Regions from separate parts of the Shewanella sp. SM73 genome, predicted to be linked through region 4. Evidence: predicted binding sites of a transcription regulator. Region 4 holds the regulator's gene; each other region holds the start of a gene.
What was found. Region 4 encodes sigma-54, which starts transcription at its own class of promoters, with help from an activator protein. Its sites were predicted from a motif close to GTTGGCACGNNNNTNGNNT; they were not measured.
Positions count from the first base shown of each region.

Region 1 (6,096 bases), on a different contig from region 4:
CATCTCAAACTTTTGTGACTCAAAAAGAGTTGGCAAACTACATGCAGCCTTCGGAGCAAATTGTGTCACAAAATGGCATCTTATATCGTCAGGCGAGTCCGGGCATGAATGAAGTACGTGTCTTAGGAGATGGAAAATGAAACACTACCTTTTATTACTTATCACGGGGCTAATGCTAACTGGCTGCGCTGCTAAAGATAGATATGTGCAATGGGAAGATGTGCCGCCGCCGAGTTTTCCTAAGTTAACGGCTATAGGATATGCGCCCTTAGCGACTCAACCGGCTAAAGAGCAATCACAAAGAGTGTTGATGGCTATGCAGGCATCAAAAATTGTGGCTTATCGTGAATTAGCGGAACAAGTTTATGGGCAGAAAATAACGGCAAACAGCAGTGTTAGTGATTGGATGTTGACGGACGATAATGTCAAAGCGTCAGTTTCTGGCGTGATCCGCGGCGCACGAGTCGTTAAGAGTTATCCAGCAGGCGAGCATTATGTGACTGAGTTAGAACTTGATTTTTCACAGGTTTGGGCGCTTTATCAACAACAGAACCGTCCACAACGAGTGAAGGAAGTGACGTATTTCTAGCGTTATTGAATGTATGTTCAACAGCATGTATTGAGCCGCGTATTAACGCGGCTTTTCTTTTTGTACAAGACATTAAGATCTAATCAGAGCTTAGAAAAGGGAATGCTAAGTGGGAGTGATGCGCTTGTTAGGCCTTTAAATCATTGCCTAAACTTGAGATAGTCGAGGTCTTGCCTTTATCGTTATAGGTGAGGCTGGAGGCGTTTCTACTGGCTTGTAAAGCTTGAGCAAAGCGATTTAAACTCGCTAAATTCATCTCAATTAAACTGGCATTTTGTTCGTTTAATTCTTTGCATTCAGTCAATGCGTCTTTGATCTCGGCCATTTTATGCACGAGTTCGACTTGCTGAGTGAGTAGCGATTTATCACTGTGTTTTGCCAGAATATCATCATTAGTCTTTAGTTCTTTCAGACATTGCGATTTTTCGTTAGCAAGGGAAAGCAGTAAATCGGCGTTTTGGTCAACCAAAGCGCCTTTTTCCTTGAGTATGATTTGCTTAAGAACAGCCAAATGGGCGTGTTGTAGATCTACCAGTTTAGCTATTTCAGTCATAGTTACTCTTTATTTAAGTCATTAAGTTCGGCTTCAAAACTTGCAATATTGGCAGCCAACTTTTCTGGGTCAATTTTATAGCGACCTTCGGCAATAGCTTGTTTGATTTCTGCTACTTTCTTTTGATCAACTTCAGGAAGGCTAGCCATTTTAGTCTGAGCTCCTTGAAGTTGTTGTGCCTGGGCCGTAATGACCACAGAGTCGCTTCTTTGTGGTGTTGTCGATTTTGTAGCAACTTGAGCAGATTGATCGCTGCTCGTTTTCGTTGCACCTGAACGAACTTGCGCAGTCGTTGCAGTGTTGAGTTTGCTAATATCAATTGCCATTTTAGGCTCCAGCGTCGTGTGTACGGGATTTCTTAACTGGGGTATCGGCAGCTTACAAAAAAGCTTTAGATTATTTTACATTCTTACTTCAACTTCGCCAATGCCTGTGACTATAGCATCTAGTTCTTTGTTTGAACTGCTATTTTTGACTCTGATCCGATCACCTTTATTGCCATCTTGTAGGGCTTCGCCCACTGTTTTGAGCTCGAATGAGCCAGAACGAACGTAGATAGATACCGAATCATTTTTACAAACGAAGCATAAGTTGTTGCTTAATATGGGATTATCTTTTGCTACTCGTCGTTTTACTCGCACGCCAGCCAATTTACTCGGGTCATCGAATTCGGCACCTCTCAAGCTATTTTGTTCAATGTAACGGACTTCTACTTGACTAGGAGAGATGAGTTCGCCTGGTGCTAAGATTTCGGTTGAGACAACAACGGGGAATAAGATATCCACCCGAACCGAGATATAGATTTGCCAAGGGTAAGCTAAGTCTTGTGTATCGCAGCTGACTTTTAAGGTGTTATTACGGCTAATTTCCCTATCGCTAGCCAGTTCAACTTTCATTGGAGACGAACATTGTGACGGCAGCATTCTTGCGTCAACCATCTGTGGCGAAATATTTACTTTGGCATTTTCTGGAACGGATATTTTTTCTGAAATAAGCGCTTTAGCTAATTCTGAGATTGCCGATACGGTGGGGACAATAGGCTCTGCACTCGCTAAAGCGGGCATGAAGAGGGGGAAAAGACTAAAAAAACAGACTAAATTTACTTTCATAATGAAGAGACTAGCTTGTAACGCCAGAATGCACCTATACTTTTATTAAGTTCGAAGCTGACTACTGTAATAATAATTTGCATCACTGTCAGAAGATTGACTCAGTTTCGACTATGTTTATCGATAGATAAGACGTAAGCAATTAATATGCCTATACTCAACTGAGTTATAGGGCCGAACATAAACAGAACAACAAGGCAGAGTTATGTCGAGTATTCTTGATTCAGTCAACAAACGAACCCAGCTCGTTGGACAAAACCGTTTAGAATTGCTGCTTTTTAAATTAAACGGTCGTCAACGGTTTGGGATTAACGTGTTTAAGGTGAAAGAAGTACTGCAGTGTCCACCACTGACCACTTTGCCTAAACTTAATCCTTATGTGAAGGGTGTTGCTCATATTCGTGGAACAACCATTTCAGTGATTGATTTGAGTGCGGCAACAGGGGGAAAACCTTTAGCAAGCACTGAAAACTGTTTCATCATTATTTCTGAATATAACCGCAGTGTTCAAGGCTTCTTGGTCAGTTCTGTTGAGCGGATCATCAACATGAATTGGGAAGCGATTATGCCTCCGCCGCAAGGTGCTGGCCGTTATTCTTATCTGACAGCTGTGACTGAAATTGAAGGTGAATTAGTTGAAATTCTCGATGTGGAAAAAATCTTAGATGAGATTTCACCAGTTAAAACGGCTATCAGTGAAGAAGCCAATGAAAAACTGACCCTCGACAGAACTCAGCATTATCATATTATGGTTATTGATGATTCTGCCGTGGCGCGTAAACAAATTATTCGTTCACTCGAGTCATTGAATTTACAAATTGATACCGCAAAAGATGGTCGCGAAGCATTAGATAAGCTTAAAGAGATCGCCAAAGAGATGGATAATGTGGCCGATGAGATCCCCCTCATAATCTCTGATATTGAGATGCCTGAAATGGATGGCTACACCTTGACCGCTGAAATCCGAGATGATCCTAAGCTTAAGCATATTAAAGTGGTACTGCATACTTCGTTAAGTGGTGTATTCAATCAGGCAATGGTTCAAAAAGTGGGGGCTAATGACTTTATCGCTAAGTTTAATCCTGACGAACTGGCCGCTGCTGTGAATAAGCATTTAAGTTTGTAATTGCTGTAGGTTAGTACCTAGATACGCTTTACGCTATAATCTCGACTTTATAACATGATGGTTTCGCACTGATTTTGGTGCTTGCTATAGGATTTAGGATGTGAATGTGCCAAATAAATCACTCGCTGAGGCTGAATATAATCAATTTCGGTTGTTCTTAGAGCAACACAGCGGCATCGTACTGGGTGAAAATAAGCAATATCTTGTGCGCAGTCGTCTTGCTCCTTTGATGGGCAAATATAACCTGCCATCCTTATCTGATGTGGTTAAGCATTCGATGAAGCCTACTGAGCGTGCGCTCAGAGCTGAAGTGATCGATGCTATGACGACCAATGAAACTCTCTGGTTTCGTGATCGTTATCCATTTGAGTTGTTGAATAATGTCCTACTACCTGAATACAGTCGTCTGGGGCGTCCGCTCAAAATTTGGTCTGCGGCTTGCTCGTCAGGCCAAGAGCCGTACTCATTGGCTATGACTATTCTTGAGTATCAACAGAAGAAGCCTGGTGCCTTGGCTGGTAGTGCTTCGATTCAAGCAACGGATCTATCTCCTTCCATGTTAGAACGCTGCAAAAATGCCGAGTACGATAGTTTGGCATTAGCGCGTGGTTTATCTGAAGAACGTAAGCGTCAGTTTTTTGATGCATTACCTTCAGGCAATATGAAGTTAAAGGATAATGTGAAGCGGTTGGTGAACTTTAGAGCGCATAATTTGCTTGAGAGTTATAGTCTACTTGGCAAGTTCGACATTATCTTTTGCCGCAATGTGCTGATTTATTTTGCACCAGAGGCAAAGGCAAAAATTTTGCGGCAATTCGCTGCCGCTCTCAATCCCAAAGGGATTTTATTTCTCGGTGCATCAGAATCTATCGCTGGTTTAACGGACGAGTTTGATATGGTTCGTTGTAACCCTGGCATTTATTACCAGAAAAAGACTTAACTCAGCCGCTCTAAAGAAAATTACCGACAATTGTCGGTAATTTTTTACCCATCACTTGCTCATCCTTATTGTTATTCTCAAAATTTTCCTGATGTTGGCACATGAATTGCTTTATTTTCGTGAGAACACGAGGAGGCAATTTTATGGCGATCAATTTTGATAATGCACTGGGTGTGCATCAATACACTCTCGGTATTAGAGCGCAGCGGGCAGAAGTCATTTCAAGCAATATCGCTAACGCAGATACGCCACATTACAAAGCCCGCGATGTTGATTTTTCTGCGGCAATGCAGGCCGCTCGAGGCCAACAGCAGCAGCGAAATAGTCTTGAAATGCAAGAGCCAGATAAGCATTTTGGGCTTGCGGAGTTGACTGGGCAATTTGTTAAGTTCCGTGTGCCAAATCAACCCGATACCGGTGATGGTAATACTGTTGATATCCAACAGGAACAATCGGCATTCATGCAAAATGCACTTGAATATCAAATGTCGCTAGGTTTTTTAGATAGTAAGTTTAGTGGCATGAAGAAAGCGTTGAGAGGGGATTAATCATGAGTTTATTTAGCATATTTGATGTTGCTGGCTCGGGAATGTCTGCTCAATCGGTCAGGCTAAACACCACCGCGAGCAACATAGCCAACGCGGATTCCGTCTCGAGTAGTGTAGATAAGACCTATCGTTCTCGTCATCCCATTTTTGAAGCCGAAATGGCTAAAGCCCAAAGTCAGCAACAAGCTTCTCAAGGCGTTGCGGTAAAAGGCATTGTAGAAAGTGATAAACCACTACTGAAAGAATATTCGCCCGATCATCCAATGGCGGATGCGGACGGCTTTATTTATAAACCGAATGTTAATGTCATGGAAGAAATGGCAGATATGATTTCTGCTTCGCGCTCATATCAAATGAATGTTCAAGTCGCTGAAGCAGCTAAGTCTATGTTGCAACAAACACTTGGGATGGGTAAATAACATGTGTTACTTAGGAGGTAAGCTGTGAGCCTCATTAATCAAATTAACCAAGCGTCGGCGCAGACGGCTCAAAATAAGAGTCAGCCAAATGCCGTTACGACGAATTCATCAACCAGCTCAACGGGTAATCCGTTTCTTGATGGCATACGTTTGCCAAAAGATTCAATAGTACCGGAAGCCAAAAGCCAGCAGTTAACTCAAGATGACTTTTTCTCGTTATTAAGCCAACAGTTATCGATGCAAGATCCCTTTAAGCCCGTCGACAACGACCAAATGATTGCGCAGATGGCATCATTCTCGACGGTTGATGGTATTACTAAGTTGAATAAGGAAATCGTTAATTTAAACGGTGTTATGACATCAAGCCAAGCATTACAGGCATCAGGACTTGTTGGTCGCAAGGTGTTGATCCCAACTGATACAGGTAACATTTCAGCTGAAAGCCCAACAATAAAAGGTGTGATTAGCACGCCAGCTAAAATTCCTGAAGTTACTGTACGTGTTGAGGATGAGAAAGGCCAAGTTGTGACCACCTTTAAAGTTGATGGCAGTAAGGGGGGAAATGTCGATGTTAACTGGGATGGCCTCGATAAAGATGGAAACCCTGTAACCGCAGGTAACTATACGATCAAGGCGAGTGGTTTAGTGGATGGGAAATCCCAAGAATTGCCAGTCTCGACCTATGCTCATGTGACCAGCGTTTCTCTCGGTACGGCCAGTACTGGCGCGATTCTTAACTTGAGAGGCGGTATGGGCATCAAGTTAACCGATGTGTTAGCTGTGTCTGAAACCTAAGTTTGCCTAAAAGAATT
Region 1 covers NZ_JAKKRY010000011.1:4,454-10,549, forward strand. The annotation lists gene L5M51_RS15005 (FlgO family outer membrane protein) at 1-140, shown strand, start outside; gene L5M51_RS15010 (LPP20 family lipoprotein) at 137-589, shown strand; gene L5M51_RS15015 (flagella synthesis protein FlgN) at 717-1,142, opposite strand; gene flgM (flagellar biosynthesis anti-sigma factor FlgM) at 1,145-1,468, opposite strand; gene flgA (flagellar basal body P-ring formation chaperone FlgA) at 1,544-2,251, opposite strand; gene L5M51_RS15030 (chemotaxis protein CheV) at 2,457-3,377, shown strand; gene L5M51_RS15035 (CheR family methyltransferase) at 3,478-4,317, shown strand; gene flgB (flagellar basal body rod protein FlgB) at 4,461-4,865, shown strand; gene flgC (flagellar basal body rod protein FlgC) at 4,868-5,284, shown strand; gene flgD (flagellar hook assembly protein FlgD) at 5,309-6,079, shown strand.
Region 1: flgB (flagellar basal body rod protein FlgB) is a predicted target of sigma-54. The motif match lies at 4,411-4,429, and genes of this name have one in related genera.

Region 2 (6,096 bases), on a different contig from region 4:
AGTAACCCCATCATCCCAGCTTGGAGTAAATCATCTAACTGCACAGATGCAGGTAGTCTGGCGAGTAAATGATGCGCAATTCTTTTAACCAACGGAGCATACTGTTCAACGATCGACGATTTATTGTCTAAACAAGTATACGCAGCGGCTTTATTCACTCGTTTTTTCCTCTTGAAAATCTGGTCGTTGTACTAAACGCTCAACGAAAAACTCCAAATGCCCACCAGGTTGCTGCGGCACAGGCCAGCTCAAAATTTTATTTGCCAATCCTTGATAAGCAATTGCCGCTGGTGATTTAGGATAAGCTTCAACCACCAATTTTTGTTTACGAACAGATTTACGTAAGTTTTCGTCAAATGGAATCGTGGCGACTAATTCAAGTGCAACATCTAAAAATCTGTCGGTCACTTTACTGAGTTTAGCAAATAATTCCATACCTTCGCGTAAACTACGCACCATATTGGCAACTATTTTAAAACGGAACACGCCATGCTCACGGCTGAGAATTTTAATCAGGGCGTAGGCATCGGTAATAGAAGTAGGTTCATCACAAACAACGACTAGCACATCCTGCGAAGCACGTGAGAAACTGAGCACCATATCCGAGATCCCAGCCGCTGTATCTACGACTAGAATATCAAACTGAGTCCGCATCTCGCTAAATGCTCGGATTAATCCAGCATGTTGTGCAGGGCTTAATTCCACCATCCCCTGTGTTCCTGAGGTGGCTGGAACTATGCCTATCCCCTTTGGACCACGCACGATAATATCGTCAAGCTCTGCATCACCAGAGAGCACGTGAGAGAGGTTACGCTCGGCACGAATACCCAGCATGACGTCGACGTTTGCTAAGCCAAGGTCAGCGTCAAGTACCAAAACACGCTTGCCTTTTTCGGCTAATGCCACAGCAGTATTAATAGAAACGCTGGTTTTACCCACGCCTCCTTTGCCACCAGTGACCGCGATTACTTTCACTTTTTCGTTATAGGGTTGATTCATCATACGTAAACCACTTGCTTGATCCAGGGTCATAAATCTACTCAAATGCACAGGCCATATTATCTGACCACGCTGTGTCTTGTAATGATTGTTGTTCTGTACTATCTAACGCTGCGAGTGCCTGCTGGGCTAAATCTAGGGTATCCGCAACTTTCATATCTTCAGGAACTCTTTGTCCATCAGTAATATAACTTAATGGTAATCCGTTTTGGATCAACACACTTAATGCCCCTGCTAACGACACAGATTCATCGAGTTTTGTGAGAACGACACCAGATAGGGGAATGCGTTTAAAATGATTGACTGCATCTTGCAGCACACGGCGCTGCCCTGTCGCAGACAGTACCAGATAACTGCGGATAGGTATCCTGCTATTTGCAGTTAAATTATCAAGTTGCTGGTAAAGGCGCATATCTCGCTGTCCCATGCCAGCCGTATCTATCAATACTAGCTTGCGATTCCTAAACTGATAGAGAATTTGCTCTAATTCATTTAGATCATGAGCTTGCTTTACTGGGCAGCCCATTATTTTGCCATAAGTTGCTAATTGCTCATAGGCTCCGATGCGATAATGATCTGTGGTAATTAAAGCAACATGTTCAGCACCATGATGTGCCGCAAAACGGGCAGCAAGTTTAGCTAATGACGTTGTTTTACCAACCCCAGTAGGACCAACTAATGCAACCACTCCGCCCTGCTTAACAATGTCATCGCCCTGATTATCAAGCATATTCGCAAGACTTTGTGGTAATGCTCTGACTAATTCAGCCGGCGTATAATGCTGGCTCAGCGCGGCTAATTTATTCGCAACCGCAGGGGAGAATTCAGCCTCAAGCAATTTGGCTTCGAGCATAGCACCGACGGGATCGATGCGTTTTTTATGTTCCGTCATCAAGGAGGATACTTGATGTGTCAGTAAATTACGCAAAGAGGCTAATTCATCACGCATGGCCTCAATATCGGCAGTTTGCTTCTGAGAGGTTTGCGGTTTCTTGTCAAACGTCGCCGGAGGATCACGACGTTCGGGCTTCGCTGCGGCTGGCGCTTGTAACCCTTTGGCCCATGCAGGTAATTCGGCATCCGCCTGCTGATGGGACATCTGTTGATTCAAACGGCTTTGCTGCTTCTCAAGTAAGGCTTGTAATGAGTCTGCTGGTGCGGCTGGCTTAGCGCGAGTTTCTACACGAACTGGCTGCTTAGCACCTAGGGACACGAGGTCGTCGCTCACGTCCATAAAGGTCGGTGCTGGCGCAGTGGCTGCAGTTTTCGCTTTAGGTTCATCATAGTCAACGGCAGCGACAATTTCGATGCCACCGTTCACTTTTTTATTTGACATAATGACGGCATCTGAGCCGAGTGTTTCTTTCACTTGGGCCAGTGCGGCGCGCATGTCTTTGGCAAAAAATCGTTTAATCTTCACTTATGCGTCCTCTACTGGCCGACTGCAGATACGATACGTATTTGCTTCTCATCAGGTATTTCTTGATATGAAATGACTCTGAGATTAGGAATAGTATGTTTAACAAAACGTGACAGCGTCGCGCGTAACATACCTGACGTCAACAATATGGCGGGTTGTCCGACCATTTCTTGCTTCTGAGCCGCATCGGCAAGGGACTGCTGCATGCGTTCTGCAAGACCGGGTTCAATATTAGGACCATCACCACCGGTTGCTTGCATTGACTGATGCAACATCTGTTCCAACTCTGGCGCCAAAGTAATGACGGGGATTTCGAGCTCTGGGCCTGAGATTTCCTGAACTATCATACGTTTCAAAGCGATACGTACAGCGGCAGTCAAGACTTCAGTGTCATTGCTCTTAGTGCCATATTCTAACAAAGTTTGCACTATAGTACGCAAGTCTCTAACTGAAACCCCTTCATTTAATAGGTTCTGCATCACTTTTACGACATGTCCTAGTGGCATGATATCTGGAATAAAGCCATCAACCAGCTTAGGTGAGTGTTTCGCAAGCATATCCATCAGTTGTTGCACTTCTTCGTAACCTAACAACTTAGCAGCGTTATTTGTGAGTAATTGACTAATATGAGTTGCAACAACAGTGGCGGCATCGACGACGGTATAACCTAGTGTTTGTGCGTGCTCACGTAACTCAGGGGCGATCCATACAGCTTCCAGGCCAAAGGCGGGATCGCGCGTTTCGATACCATCGAGTTTGCCATAAACTTGACCAGGGTTGATCGCCAATTCGCAATCATGACGAATATCTGCCTCTCCGACGACGACGCCCATTAATGAAATGCGATACGCATTAGGTGATAAATCTAAGTTATCGCGAATATGCACCGCGGGCACTAAGAAGCCTAATTCCTGAGACAACTTTTTACGCACACCTTTAATGCGGCTTAGTAACTCGCCACCTTGGCCCTTGTCTACCAGAGGGATCAAACGATATCCAACCTCAAGACCAATAGTATCCACATGATGTACATCGTCCCAACCTAGCTCTTTAGGCTCTTTATCTTGTCTTTCTATTGGACCCGATTTCACTTGTTCTAGCGCTTTAAGACGTTTGTTTTCATTTCGTTTATAAACAAAATAAGCTGCACCAGCTGTCATAAAGGCAAAGCTTAAAAACGCCATGTGCGGCATACCAGGAACAATACCCATGACAAACAGGACTCCGGCGGCGATACCCAATGACTTATGACTGTCAAACATCTGACTCATCATCATTTGGCCCATATCACCCGACTCGTTTTGACGAGTCACCATCAAGGCTGCGGCGATTGACAATAATAGACCGGGGATCTGCGCCACTAAACCATCACCGATAGTCAGTAAGGTATAAATTTCAACCGCTTCAGAGAAACTTAAGCCATGCTGCACAATCCCTATGATAAAACCACCTACGATGTTGATCACTAAGATCATGATACCGGCAATCGCATCCCCTTTAACGAATTTGGACGCACCGTCCATCGCACCATAGAAATCGGCTTCACGGGTCACTTCGGCACGGCGTATTCTCGCTTGGTCTTGATTTAAGGTTCCAGCATTTAAGTCAGCATCGATTGCCATTTGCTTACCAGGCATAGCATCCAAGGTAAAGCGGGCACTGACTTCTGCGATACGACCTGCACCTTTAGTCACCACCGCAAAGTTGATGATAATCAAAATGATAAATACCACTAGACCAACGGCATAGTTACCACCGATCACCACAGAACCGAAGGCTTCAATCACCTTACCCGCGGCATCACCGCCATTATGACCCTCAAGTAAAACCACACGAGTAGAGGCAACGTTGAGCGCAAGGCGTAATAACGTCGCCACCAGTAACACAGTTGGGAAGGCAGCAAAATCTAAGGGTCTATCGGTATAAATAGCCACCAGCAATACGATGAGAGCTAACGCAATGTTGAATGAAAAGAGTATGTCTAATAGAAATGGAGGGATAGGTAAAACAATCATGGCCAATGCAGCAAGCACAACCACCGGCGTGCCAATGCCTTTAAAAGTGCTGAGCCTAATTTGTTTTACTTGACCAAGAGTCGCTTTAACATCCATTCGCTATAACCTAAACTTTGACGTGTAATAGCATGAAGCAAAAAACGCGCCAACAAGATTAAAGCCATTAATGAAGGAAAGATATGTACTGTGACTGATTGATATACATAAAATTAGCCATAAAAAACAAATGAACTCGACATCATCAGCTTTACCAATGACTACCATCTGAGACTAGTGGTTCAATATTTCAATTCATCTGGTATAGGTTGATTGAGTGGGACAGGAATAGGTTTACGGCCGCGTCCTTTTTGATATTGGCGCAGCTGAAATACATAAGCCAAAATCTGTGCGACAGCAGTAAACAAACCTTCAGGGATCTGCTGATCTAACTTAGTCGTATGGTAAATCGCCCTTGCAAGTGGTGGGGCCGAGACAATCGCAATATTGTGCGCGCGGGCAATCTCACGTATTTTAAAGGCCACATCATCAACACCTTTCGCTATCACAAAGGGAGCCGCAGAGCGCTGCACATCGTATTTAATCGCAACGGCAAAATGCTCAGGGTTAACGACAATCACATCGGCATTTGGCACTTCAGCCATCATACGCCTTTGTGCTAGTTCACGTTGCATCTGCCGTATATGCCCTTTCACCTCAGGTTTACCCTCAGTGTCTTTATATTCATCTTTTACTTCTTGTTTGGTCATCTTAAGTTGCTTGTTGTGATTCCAAATTTGGAACGGCACATCGATGACGACAATAAATAAAATCGAGGAACATAACAGGATAAACATCCAAACCAACAAATCTAATGCATGGTAAACATTACCTGGAAGATGGTCGCTAGACAGCAACATAATGTCATTGAAATAGAAGCTTAATAAAAAATAAGCAGAAAACGCTACTACCGAAAATTTTGCAATACCTTTGGTGAGTTCAACCAGAGCCTGTACGCCAAACATACGTTTAAAACCAGCAAGGGGACTCATTTTACTGGCTTTTGGCATCATAGCTTGGGTCGAAAAATTGATCCCTCCAAGAGAGACGTTACCGATAAACGCAACAACCACAATCAGTAGCATAATTTTAGCCATGGGCCAGGCTATTTCACTCGCAACAACGCCCCACACTTTGAACATTTCATTCGTATCAAAAATTTGCGCCCTATCCATGGTAAATACAATTTCAAACACCCGAGTTAGGCTAATGGCCAAACTTGGGCCTAGCATATAAAACCCACATGCTGCCGAAATTAATACCGCTGCAGTTCCAAGTTCTTTCGAACGTGCAATCTGTCCTTTTGTTCGCGCCTGTTCTAGACGCCTCCCCGTGGGTTCCTCTGTACGTTCATCACTTGACTCTTCAGCCATGGGCTTCTCCTAATCCCATCATATCAAGCCATCAGCGTTACATTGGAGCGCTAACATATCGCAAAGCAGCACTTGAGCCGTCGACCATACTTCATCGAAGTGTGCCATTACCGGTGTTAGGGTTAACCACAGAATAAACAGTCCACCAATCATAGTGATCGGAAAACCAATAGAGAAAATATTCAATTGTGGCGCGGCGCGGGTCATGACCCCGAAGGACAAGTTGACTAATAACAAGGCGATAATCGCAGAT
Region 2 covers NZ_JAKKRY010000011.1:40,832-46,927, reverse strand. The annotation lists gene L5M51_RS15230 (RNA polymerase sigma factor FliA) at 1-158, opposite strand, end outside; gene L5M51_RS15225 (MinD/ParA family protein) at 151-1,032, opposite strand; gene flhF (flagellar biosynthesis protein FlhF) at 1,037-2,419, opposite strand; gene flhA (flagellar biosynthesis protein FlhA) at 2,431-4,530, opposite strand; gene flhB (flagellar biosynthesis protein FlhB) at 4,713-5,843, opposite strand; gene fliR (flagellar biosynthetic protein FliR) at 5,862-6,096, opposite strand, start outside.
Region 2: flhA (flagellar biosynthesis protein FlhA) is a predicted target of sigma-54. The motif match lies at 4,566-4,584, and genes of this name have one in related genera.

Region 3 (6,096 bases), on a different contig from region 4:
TGAACTTAAATGCTAAGGAAAGTGCACTCGACCCCGCGGCATTCGATCCTCTAGATGCAAAAACCTACAATAACGTTACATCAATGACAATTTATGACTCACTCGGTGAGCCACATATTATGACCACTTATTTTGTTAAGCCCAAAGATGGTTCGTACAATGGTGAGAACAATTGGGTAGCTTACTATGCTGTTGATGGAAAACAAGTCGATCTAGCCGGTCCTGCTGGTACTTATCAAACAGATACCACTGGCGATGGTACACCTGATGCAACGGGCACGGCTCAAACTGCTGGTGGTTGGAAAGGCTCTGTCCTCAAGTTCAATTCTGTTGGTGTCTACACTGGTAGTGATCCTGCTATAGTCAAGACTGAGGCTTTGGGCGTCAGTGGTGCGGGTGTTTTAGGGCCAGGTGCCGATGGTACTCAAGAGTTGACTGTGAAGTTTAATGCCCCAACGCAATATGCGGCTCCTTTTGGTGCAACTGAGTTGACGCAAGATGGTACGACTGTAGGCCGCTTAACTAACGTTGAAATCGGCGAAGATGGTTTAGTGACCGCGAGTTATTCTAATGGTTCAACCGTGCCTTTAGCACGGGTTGCTTTAGTTCGTTTTGCTAACGAACAAGGTTTAACGCAAGTGGGTAATACGTCGTGGAAAGCCAGTTTAGCTTCAGGTCCTGCGTTAGCGGGTGAGGCAAATAGTGGAACTTTTGGTAGCATCAGTTCATCTGCGTTAGAGCAATCGAACATTGATTTGACGACTGAACTGGTTGATTTAATTTCGGCGCAGCGTAACTTCCAAGCGAACTCCCGTACGCTTGAAGTGAACAACACGCTGCAACAAACCGTATTACAAATCCGCTAATCATTACTTTATTTAACTAAGTGTTGCCGCCAGTGGCAACACTTAGCCTTTATCCTGCCGTCAAATCACTTCATTTTCATATTTTTCAATTCTATCAGTAAATTAAACGTTATTTTTTGTTGGCATGATGCTTGCTTGGATATTGTCATGTAGAAAATTTGACGGAGCAGTCTGTGGACAAATTCCTTTATGTCGCCATGAGTGGCGCTAAGCAAAATATGAATGAGCTGGCACTCCGTGCGAACAACTTAGCCAATGCTAATACCGATGGTTTTAAATCAGATATGGCGCAGGCCAGATCGATGCAAGCCTTCGGTGAAGGGTTGCCTTCAAGGGTGTTTGCGATGACAGAATCTCCGTCAGCTAATTTTCGCTCTGGTCCGATAAAAACCACTGGACGGGATCTCGATGTTGCCATTAAAGGCGATGGCTGGTTTGCCGTTCAGGCGAAAGATGGCAGTGAAGCTTATACCCGTTCAGGTAGTCTCAGTTTCGATGCGACGGGCATGTTGTATAACGACAGAGGCAATCCAGTAATGGGGGACGCTGGCCCGATAGTGCTGCCATTACCTATTGATAAAGTGTCAATTTCACAGGATGGCATAGTGTCTGTTCGCCCTCAAGGGGCGACTGCTGAAGTGATAGAAGAAGTGGCGAGATTGAAGTTAGTCAATCCCGGCAATGCGCAGATGATGCGTGGTGAAGATGGATTATTTCGACAAATGTCAGGTGAAGCAGCACCAGCTGACCCTTTTGTCGCAGTTGAAAGTGGCGCGGTAGAGGGTAGTAACGTTAACCCTGTTGATGAAATGGTGTCTTTGATTGATCTTCAGCGCCAGTTTGAATTGCAAGTCAAGATGATGAAAACCGCGGAAGAGAATGATCGCGCTTCATCTTCATTAATGCGTATTAGTTAGGAGATAGATTATGCATCCGGCGTTATGGATTAGTAAAACTGGCTTAGACGCACAGCAAACTGATATTTCAGTGATTTCAAACAACGTAGCGAACGCTAGCACTGTGGGCTACAAAAAAAGCCGCGCAGTATTTGAAGATTTACTCTATCAAACAGTTAACCAAGCGGGTGGTGTTAGTGCATCTAACACTAAGCTACCCAACGGATTAAACATAGGTGCGGGTACGAAAGTCGTCGCCACTCAAAAAATGTTTACTCAGGGTAACATGCTGACGACGGATAACTCACTGGATCTCATGATTGAAGGTCCTGGATTTTTTGAAATCCAGCTCCCTGATGGAACCACTGCTTATACTCGAAATGGTCAGTTTACCTTAGACGATACGGGTCAGATTGTGACGCCAGGTTCTGGCTATTTGCTACAACCCGCGATCACTATTCCTGATAATGCGACCAGTATTACCGTTTCAGCAGAGGGTGAAGTTTCAGTAAAAACGCCGGGTACCGCTGAGAACCAAGTCGTGGGTCAGTTGACTATGACGGATTTTATTAATCCATCGGGTCTAGATCCTATGGGACAAAACTTATATACGGAAACTGGTGCGAGCGGCACGCCAATTCAAGGTACCGCTTCGTTAGATGGCATGGGTGCTATTCGTCAAGGCGCCTTAGAAACCTCTAACGTGAACGTGACCGAGGAACTGGTGAACCTTATCGAAAGTCAGCGCATTTACGAGATGAACTCCAAAGTGATTTCAGCGGTAGATCAGATGCTGTCTTATGTGACTCAGAATTTATAGAGGCAAACATCATGGCTAGATATCTTGTGTTGGCCGTCGCGTTATTGCTTGCAGCCTGTAGCTCGACGCAAAAGAAACCCCTTGCGGATGATCCCTTTTACGCGCCGGTATACCCAGAGGCGCCGCCGACAAAAATTGCCGCAACTGGCTCTATTTATCAAGACAGCCAAGCATCTAGCTTGTATTCGGATATACGCGCCCATAAAGTCGGTGACATTATCACTATCGTATTGAAGGAATCGACTCAGGCGAAGAAGAGTGCAGGCAATCAGATCAAAAAAGGCTCAGACATGAGCTTAGATCCCATCTTTGCTGGTGGTAGTAATGTGTCCATTGGCGGAGTGCCAATTGATTTGCGTTACAAAGATAGCATGAACACTAAGCGTGAATCGGATGCGGATCAGAGCAATAGTCTAGATGGCAGTATCTCGGCAAACGTGATGCAAGTGCTGAACAACGGCAGCTTAGTGATCCGTGGTGAAAAATGGATTTCAATCAATAATGGTGATGAGTTTATTCGTGTCACTGGTCTCGTTCGCTCGCAGGACATTAAACCCGATAACACTGTCGATTCAACGCGAATGGCTAATGCCCGTATCCAATACAGTGGCACCGGCACTTTCGCAGATGCTCAAAAAGTGGGCTGGTTAAGCCAGTTCTTTATGAGCGACTGGTGGCCCTTCTAAGGAGTCGTATCATGAAATATAAACTGGTGTTAGCCGTTGCCATGCTAGTGTTTTCTCTACCTAGTCAGGCTGAACGAATTAAAGATATTGCCAATGTGCAAGGTGTGCGTAGTAACCAGTTGATTGGTTATGGCTTAGTGGTCGGTTTACCGGGAACGGGGGAAAAAACCAGTTATACCGAGCAGACCTTTATGACTATGCTCAAAAACTTTGGGATTAATCTTCCTGACAACGTCAAACCGAAAATTAAAAACGTTGCAGTGGTAGCCGTACACGCGGATATGCCTGCCTTTATCAAACCTGGTCAAGATCTTGACGTGACGGTATCTAGCTTAGGCGAAGCCAAAAGCTTACGCGGTGGCACCTTATTACAGACCTTTTTGAAAGGGGTAGACGGTAATGTGTATGCCATAGCCCAAGGTAGTTTAGTGGTGAGTGGTTTTAGTGCCGATGGTTTAGATGGTTCAAAGGTGATTCAAAATACGCCAACTGTAGGTCGTATACCGAATGGCGCGATTGTTGAGCGTAGTGTAGCAACCCCATTTTCAACTGGCGATTATTTGACGTTTAACCTACGTCGTTCGGATTTCTCTACTGCGCAGAGAATGGCCGATGCGATCAATGATCTATTAGGTCCTGATATGGCGCGTCCTTTAGATGCGACGTCTGTTCAGGTAACTGCTCCACGTGATGTATCACAACGGGTCTCCTTTTTAGCAACGCTTGAAAACCTTGATGTTGTTCCCGCAGAGGAATCTGCCAAAGTGATCGTTAATTCACGTACTGGAACCATAGTGGTTGGGCAAAACGTACGCTTACTCCCTGCGGCGATTACCCATGGCGGCATGACTGTCACGATTGCGGAGGCGACACAGGTTTCGCAGCCTAACGCGTTGGCAAATGGTCAAACAACCGTCACGAGTAATAGTACGATTACAGCAACAGAAAGTGACCGCCGTATGTTTATGTTTAATCCAGGCACTACGCTGGATGAGCTGGTTAGAGCGGTTAACTTAGTCGGTGCAGCCCCTTCAGATGTGTTAGCAATACTTGAAGCGTTAAAAGTGGCAGGAGCTTTGCATGGTGAACTTATCATCATCTAATTTCTGTCGGGAAAATCATGGAAAAGCTTTCAAGTTCATCACATTTTCTTGACCTGGGCGGGCTAGATTCACTCCGCGCCCAGGCTCAGAAAGATGAGAAGGGCGCCTTGAAAAAGGTCGCCCAACAATTTGAAGGTATTTTCGTGCAAATGCTGATGAAAAGTATGCGCGATGCCAATGCGGTTTTTCAGTCTGATAGTCCACTCAATAGCCAATACACTCAGTTTTACGAGCAGATGCGCGATCAGCAGTTATCGGTCGATTTATCTGACAAAGGTGTATTGGGCCTTGCCGATATGATGGTGCAGCAACTCTCTCCCGAAACAAGTCATTTCACGCCTGCATCGGTATTGCGTGACGATGGTGGCATGAAAATGCTCCACGACGATAAAGCGCTTAATGTGCCTATGCAGAGTTCAGCCGCTCCTGTGGTTGAACCCACAGTTGTAAATCATGGTGTGCCGGCTGCTATCGCTCGGCCTGTATTTGAACCGGATAGAGCTGAAGATGCCAATTCATCAATGGACATTGATACGCCTAATCGTTCACTGGCTATCGATACGCCTAAGCCGAGCTGGAGTGAACAATCACTTTCAGTGGTAGAACCTGTGATTAGCGGCCAAGTTTTGCCGACGGCAGCATTTAGGGAAACCCAAAAGATTGTCAGGTTTGGTAGTCGAGAAGAATTTTTAGCGACCTTATATCCACATGCTGAAAAAGCCGCAAAAACATTAGGTACCCAACCAGAAGTATTATTGGCGCAATCGGCACTGGAAACTGGCTGGGGACAAAAAATCGTCCGCGGCAATAACGGTGCGCCGAGTCATAACCTATTCAACATTAAAGCTGATCGTCGTTGGTTAGGCGATAAGGCTAACGTCAGTACCTTAGAATTTGAGCACGGTGTTGCTGTCCAGCAAAAAGCTGACTTCCGAGTTTATAGTGACTTTGAGCATAGCTTCAACGATTTTGTGTCCTTCATTGCCGAAGGTGAACGTTATCAAGATGCGAAGAAAGTGGCCGCTTCCCCAACTCAATTCATCCGAGCTTTGCAGGATGCGGGTTATGCCACTGATCCTCGATACGCTGAAAAAGTCATTAAAGTGATGCAGTCGATCAGTGAAGAACTGAAATCAATTCTGCCAGGAGAAGACAAATGATGAATCTTACAACCCTGTTTGTTCATAGGAGTGTCAACTAATGGCCGTTGATCTACTGAATATAGCGCGAACTGGGGTGCTTGCCTCCCAGTCGCAACTGGGTGTTACCAGTAATAACATAGCTAACGCCAATACCGCTGGTTACCACAGACAAGTGGCAACCCAGTCGACTCTTGAATCGCAGCGTTTTGGTAGTAGTTTTTATGGCACAGGAACTTACGTTAATGACGTTAAGCGTATCTACAATGACTATGCCGCAAGAGAGTTACGCATTGGCCAAACAACGTTAAGTGCCGCCGAAGCCAGCTACGGTAAATTGAGTGAGCTAGATCAGCTGTTTTCACAGGTAGGTAAAGTTGTGCCACAAAGCTTGAATGACCTGTTTTCGGGGCTGAATAGTGTGGCTGATTTGCCTGCAGATTTGGGTATTCGGAGTTCGACCCTAACAAACGCACAGCAAGTTGCCAGCAGTCTTAATCAGATGCAGTCGTATTTGAATGGCCAGCTTAATCAGACCAATGACCAGATCACTGGTATGACTAAGCGTATCAATGAGATCAGTACA
Region 3 covers NZ_JAKKRY010000011.1:11,111-17,206, forward strand. The annotation lists gene flgE (flagellar hook protein FlgE) at 1-866, shown strand, start outside; gene flgF (flagellar basal-body rod protein FlgF) at 1,040-1,783, shown strand; gene flgG (flagellar basal-body rod protein FlgG) at 1,794-2,582, shown strand; gene flgH (flagellar basal body L-ring protein FlgH) at 2,594-3,268, shown strand; gene L5M51_RS15075 (flagellar basal body P-ring protein FlgI) at 3,280-4,371, shown strand; gene flgJ (flagellar assembly peptidoglycan hydrolase FlgJ) at 4,389-5,531, shown strand; gene flgK (flagellar hook-associated protein FlgK) at 5,572-6,096, shown strand, end outside.
Region 3: flgF (flagellar basal-body rod protein FlgF) is a predicted target of sigma-54. The motif match lies at 985-1,003, and genes of this name have one in related genera.

Region 4 (6,096 bases):
TGTTTTCGGTAATTAACCACAGCAATACATAAGCTAAATTGTCTGAAAACAAACTAATACTTGGCAGAAAGCCTATTACATATCATCTTTATCGCGTACCAAATTGTGCTATTCCAATCCCATCAATGGGGCGACAAAGACAATGCAAAAAGAGAGATAGACATGGTAGACAAATCACAACTGCGCCAATGGGGTTGTAAAGTTATCGACATTGAAAAGTCAGCCCTAGACAATCTTTATCAATATGTTGATTCGGCTGAATTTGCAGAAGCTTGCGAGTTGATCCTCAACTGCACAGGCAAAGTGATTGTCATGGGAATGGGCAAATCGGGCCATATCGGCAATAAGATTTCTGCCACCCTCGCCAGCACAGGAACGCCCGCATTTTTTGTGCATCCGGGTGAAGCCAGCCACGGCGATCTGGGTGTATTGGCCGATAACGATGTGATTTTAGCGATTTCAAATTCTGGTGAGTCGAGTGAAATCCTCACCTTAATGCCGGTCATCCAACGTATGGGCGTGCCTGTTATTGCGGTAACGGGTAAACCCGAATCGAATATGGCGCGATTATCTAAAGTGCATTTATGTATCGAAGTCCCAGAAGAGGCTTGCCCACTTGGACTTGCCCCAACGTCGAGCACTACCGCGACCTTAGTGATGGGCGATGCCATCGCCATTGCGCTGCTGCAAGCAAAAGGCTTTACCCGTGATGATTTTGCTATGTCCCATCCCGGCGGTGCATTAGGACGTAAGTTGCTGTTAAAAGTCAGTGATGTGATGCACAGCGGTGATGACTTACCGCTCGTCAACCACGATATTTGCATCACAGAAGCCCTGTACGAAATCTCCAAGAAAGGCTTAGGCATGACGGCGATTATCGATGATCAGCGCAAGCTGGTTGGTATCTTCACCGACGGTGATTTACGCCGCGTTATCGATGCCGAAGTGAATTTACGCACGACGCCCATTGCCGATGTGATGACCCGTAACTGCGTCACGATCACGGATAATGTATTGGCCGCCCAAGCGCTGCAAGTGATGGACTCAAAAAACATCAACGGATTAATTGTTATCGATAAAGATCGCCATCCTATCGGCGCTCTTAACATGCTAGACATGGTTAAAGCAGGAGTCATTTAATGCCACAGCAAGGATTTTACGGCCCAATCAGTGATGATGTGTGGCAACGCGCGCAAAAGATTAAACTGTTGATTTGTGACGTCGATGGGGTGTTTTCCGACGGCCATATTTACTTGAGCAATAGCGGCGAAGAGCTCAAAGCCTTCCATACCCGTGACGGTTATGGCGTGCGCTCACTCCTCACCAGCGGTTTCAACCTCGCCGTGATCACAGGACGTCAATCCAAAATCGTTGAAAACCGTATGACAGCCCTTGGTGTTACCCATATTTACCAAGGCGTAGACAATAAGTTCGAGCCCTATGAAGCATTGCTCGCACTTTATGGTGTCACCCCAGAAGAAGTGGCTTATATCGGTGATGATATTGTCGATCTCCCCGTGATGAATGTCGTCGGTTTAGCGGTCAGTGTTGCTGACGGCCACCCCTATGTACGCCAACACGCCCATTTTGTGACTACGCTCAATGGTGGCCACGGTGCACTGCGTGAACTCACAGATCTGTTACTCCTAAGTCAAAATAAATTCACTTCGGCCCATGGAATGAGTATATGAGTCGTGTGACACTCGCAATTATCGCTTTTTTTGGAACTGCACTAGCGCTTTACTGGCAGGTCCAGAACAAACACAGCGGTGATTCCGATAACAGAGTAAAAGATCAAAATACCCCAGATTTCATCGTTGAAGATCTGCGCAGTGTTGAGTTCAATGAGCAAGGACTAGTGAATAGCCGTGTGACGGCGAAACACATGGAACATTATGATTCAACGAATCAAACTTTCTTTACTCAACCTGTTTATCTTGTTTATCCAGACCAAGGTAAAGCACAATGGCAGCTCAGGGCAGATCAGGGCAAGCTAAACAAGGAAACTGGCAAGGTTGTATTAGAAAATAATGTTATTATCGATGCCATTAGCCCAGAAGAACCGATTCAGACCTTGTCCACCAGTTATCTGGAACTCGATCTCAACACTATGATAATGACCTCTGACCGTACCATTTACGTCACAGGGAAAGATTTTAATATTCAAGGCCAAGGCCTTTATGCCGACCTCAACGCGCAAGAAGTGCAATTGACCAGTCAGGTAGTAGGAACATATGAAGCAAAATAACGTATTACTTGCCAGCCTAATGCTAATTATGAGCATGAGTGCTTTCGCGAAAGTCGGCGACTTAAAGCAAGAAGTCAAAATTAAAGCTGTGAGCCAAACTGCGGATATCAAAAACAACCAGATCATCTTCTTTGGTCCGGTGGAAGTTACCCAAGGCTCAATAAAAATCCAAGCAAATGAACTGCGTGCATTTTCCGCTGAAGGTGAAAATAGCAAAACTTTGGTCGCCACAGGCAACCCTGCTACGTATAGCCAGATATTAGACGATGGCCGTCCTGCATCGGCTAGCGCGAAAGAAATTCGTTACGATATGGCAAGCCGCACCTTAACGCTGAAAGGTATGGCGTCATTAGATCAAGCGGGTAGCCAAGTTACAGGCAATTTAATCCGCTATAACATGATTCAACAGAAATTGATGGCCGAGAGTACTGGCAGTGGTGACGATCGCGTGATCACTATTATTCAGCCTGAAAACTATCAAGATGATGCTAAATCAGACGCTCCGGCGGATAAACCTGTAAAAAAGCAGGACTCTAAATGACCCAAATCACCTTAAGAGCACAAAATCTGGCGAAAAGTTACAAGAGTCGCCAAGTGGTTAAAGACGTCAGTCTGACGGTAAAAACCGGTCAAGTCGTTGGCCTACTCGGTCCAAACGGTGCAGGTAAAACCACGACCTTTTACATGGTTGTCGGGCTAGTGAAGAGCGATAAGGGACATATCTTTATCGACGATGATGATTTAACCGCAGATCCTATGCATCTGCGTGCCCGCAAAGGCATAGGTTACTTACCGCAGGAAGCCAGTATCTTTCGTAAGCTAACTGTTCATGACAACATCATGGCCGTACTGCAAACTCGTAAAGAACTTAAAAACGAAGAACGAGAAGAAGAACTAGAACATCTGCTCGAAGAGTTTCATATCACCCACATCCGTGACAGCCAAGGCATGTCATTGTCGGGTGGCGAACGTCGTCGCGTCGAAATTGCGCGGGCTTTAGCCGCTAATCCTAAGTTCATTTTGCTCGATGAACCGTTTGCCGGCGTCGATCCTATTTCGGTTATCGACATCAAGAAGATTATCGAACAACTCAAAAGTCGCGGCCTTGGCGTACTGATCACAGACCATAATGTCCGCGAGACATTAGATGTATGTGAACATGCTTATATTGTGAGTCACGGAAACCTGATTGCCGAAGGAACTCCAGCAGAGATCTTAGACAATCAGCAAGTTAGGGCTGTGTACTTAGGTGAACAATTCAGGCTATAGTTAATCGAGCGAAGCCAATGGAGGCAATTTATACCGCCATTGGGCTTCACTCAAGATAATAATAAGCGACCTCATCCAACAATAATAACGTAGGGATCAGCGGTAACATGAAAGCGTCACTCCAGCTCAAACTGGGTCAACAGTTAACCATGACGCCACAACTACAACAGGCTATACGTCTGTTGCAACTGTCGTCATTAGAACTGCAGCAAGAGATCCAGCAAGCATTAGATTCTAATCCCCTTCTCGAGCTGGAAGAGGATCAATTCGACGCCACTAAAAACCCTGTAAACCAAACGCTATCCGATACGGATTTCAGTGAATCTAGCACTCTGCCACCAGAAAAAGACAGCTCCACCATAGACACGGCAGAGTCGCTAACCAAAGAATCCATGCCCGATGAGCTCCCCATGGACACCACATGGGATGAAGTGTTTACCGCCTCCCCAAACTCAGGCCCCGGCGGTAGTCGTGAAGACGATATGCCCTTCCAAGGCGAGACCAGTGAAGGGTTGTACGAACACTTAGAATGGCAAAAAAACCTCACGCCGTTTTCTGAAACCGATTTAGCCATTGCCACCGCCATTATTGATGCCATCGACGATCAGGGCTATCTCACCCAAAGCACTGAAGAAATTCTCGAAGCCATGGGCAATCCTGAAGTTGAGCTTGACGAAGTCGAAGCCGTACTCAAGCGTATTCAGCATTTTGATCCCATAGGCGTTGCCGCCCGCGATTTAAGTGAATGCCTGCTGATCCAACTGTCGCATTTCGCCGCTGATACTCCCAACCTAGAAAACGCCCGTATGCTGATCAAAGATCATTTAGATCTGATCGCCGCCCGAGACTTTAGGTTATTGATGCGTAAGACTAAATTAAAAGAAGATGAATTAAGGGATGGTATAGCACTTATCCAAACCCTCAATCCTCGCCCAGGTTTGTTGATCACGCCCAATAATGACGAATACGTTATCCCAGATGTGTCTGTGTCGAAGAAAAATGGCCGCTGGGTTGTTGAGCTTAATCCTGACTGCATGCCCAAAATCAATGTAAATCAACATTATGCTTCTATGGCACGCAGTACCAAAAACCAAGCCGATAGCCAATTTATTCGCGGCCATCTGCAAGAGGCTAAATGGTTTATTAAGAGCCTAGAAAGCCGTAACGATACTTTGCTTAAAGTTGCTAATTGCATAGTGCAATATCAGCAAGGTTTCTTTGAGTACGGTGAAGAAGCCATGAAGCCTATGGTGCTTAACGATATTGCCGAAGCGGTAGAAATGCATGAGTCCACCATCTCACGGGTCACAACTCAAAAATACATGCATACCCCTAAGGGACTTTTTGAACTAAAATACTTCTTCTCTAGCCACGTCGGTACTGACGATGGTGGTGAGTGCTCATCCACAGCAATCAGAGCCTTTATAAAGAAACTGGTGGCAGCGGAAAACCAGAAAAAACCATTAAGCGATAGTAAGATGGCACAACTTCTGGCAGAACAAGGGATCAACGTAGCCCGCAGAACCATTGCGAAGTACCGAGAGGCTATGCTTATTCCACCTTCTAATCAGCGTAAAAGTTTATAACCTACAGTGGATATCGGAGGACGTTTCTATGCAAATAAACCTAAGTGGACACCATGTCGAAATTACCGAATCGTTACGTGCATATGTAGAAGAAAAGTTTTCAAAACTTGAACGCCATTTCGAACAGATCAATAATGTGCACGTTGTGCTCAATGTTGAGAAAATGCAACAGATTGCCGAAGCGAGAATAAACCTCATAGGTGGTGAAGTTTTTGCTACTTCAGAGCATGCTGACATGTATGCCGCTATAGACGCCCTGATTGACAAGCTTGACCGTCAGGTTATTAAACACAAAGAGAAGTTAACAAAACACTAATAATGGAACTTTGTACCATACTGCGGCCGGAGTGCACTACCTGCGCCACTCCGGGCAGCAAGAAAAAGGTACTGGAACTCATCAGCGACTTAGTCGCTGCCCAGTACCCGACCCTCTCATCTCAAGAGATATTCGAAAGCCTAGTGGCGCGCGAAAAGATGGGGAGCACAGGTATAGGTAACGGCATCGCCATTCCACATGGTCGACTAGCCGATATAGATCAGCCCATTGCCATACTAATTAAGTGTGAAGAGCCGATAGCATTTGATGCTATCGATAAGCAACCTGTTGATATTTTATTTGCACTACTGGTGCCTGCAGACCAATGTCAGCAGCACTTAAGTACCTTGTCTTGCATGGCCGAAAAGCTGAGCGACAAGCAAATATTAAAGCAATTACGCAAGACGCATGATGAAACGGAACTCTATCAGGTAATCACTGGATGAAACTGGTCATAGTGTCGGGCCGCTCAGGCTCAGGCAAATCTGTCGCCCTTAGGGTACTCGAAGATCTCGGCTATTATTGTGTCGATAACCTTCCCTTGCCATTGATTGGCAGTTTGCTTGAGCAACTCAAAGGCAGTAACGATCTCGTCGCCATCAGTGTCGACGTGCGTAACATGCCTGAGCAGGATAAGGTCTTAGTAAAACAACTCGCTAGCCTACCTCCAGATACTG
Region 4 covers NZ_JAKKRY010000020.1:14,629-20,724, reverse strand. The annotation lists gene L5M51_RS20525 (KpsF/GutQ family sugar-phosphate isomerase) at 163-1,140, shown strand; gene kdsC (3-deoxy-manno-octulosonate-8-phosphatase KdsC) at 1,140-1,691, shown strand; gene lptC (LPS export ABC transporter periplasmic protein LptC) at 1,688-2,248, shown strand; gene lptA (lipopolysaccharide transport periplasmic protein LptA) at 2,235-2,789, shown strand; gene lptB (LPS export ABC transporter ATP-binding protein) at 2,786-3,517, shown strand; gene L5M51_RS20500 (RNA polymerase factor sigma-54) at 3,625-5,103, shown strand; gene hpf (ribosome hibernation promoting factor) at 5,132-5,419, shown strand; gene ptsN (PTS IIA-like nitrogen regulatory protein PtsN) at 5,422-5,865, shown strand; gene rapZ (RNase adapter RapZ) at 5,862-6,096, shown strand, end outside.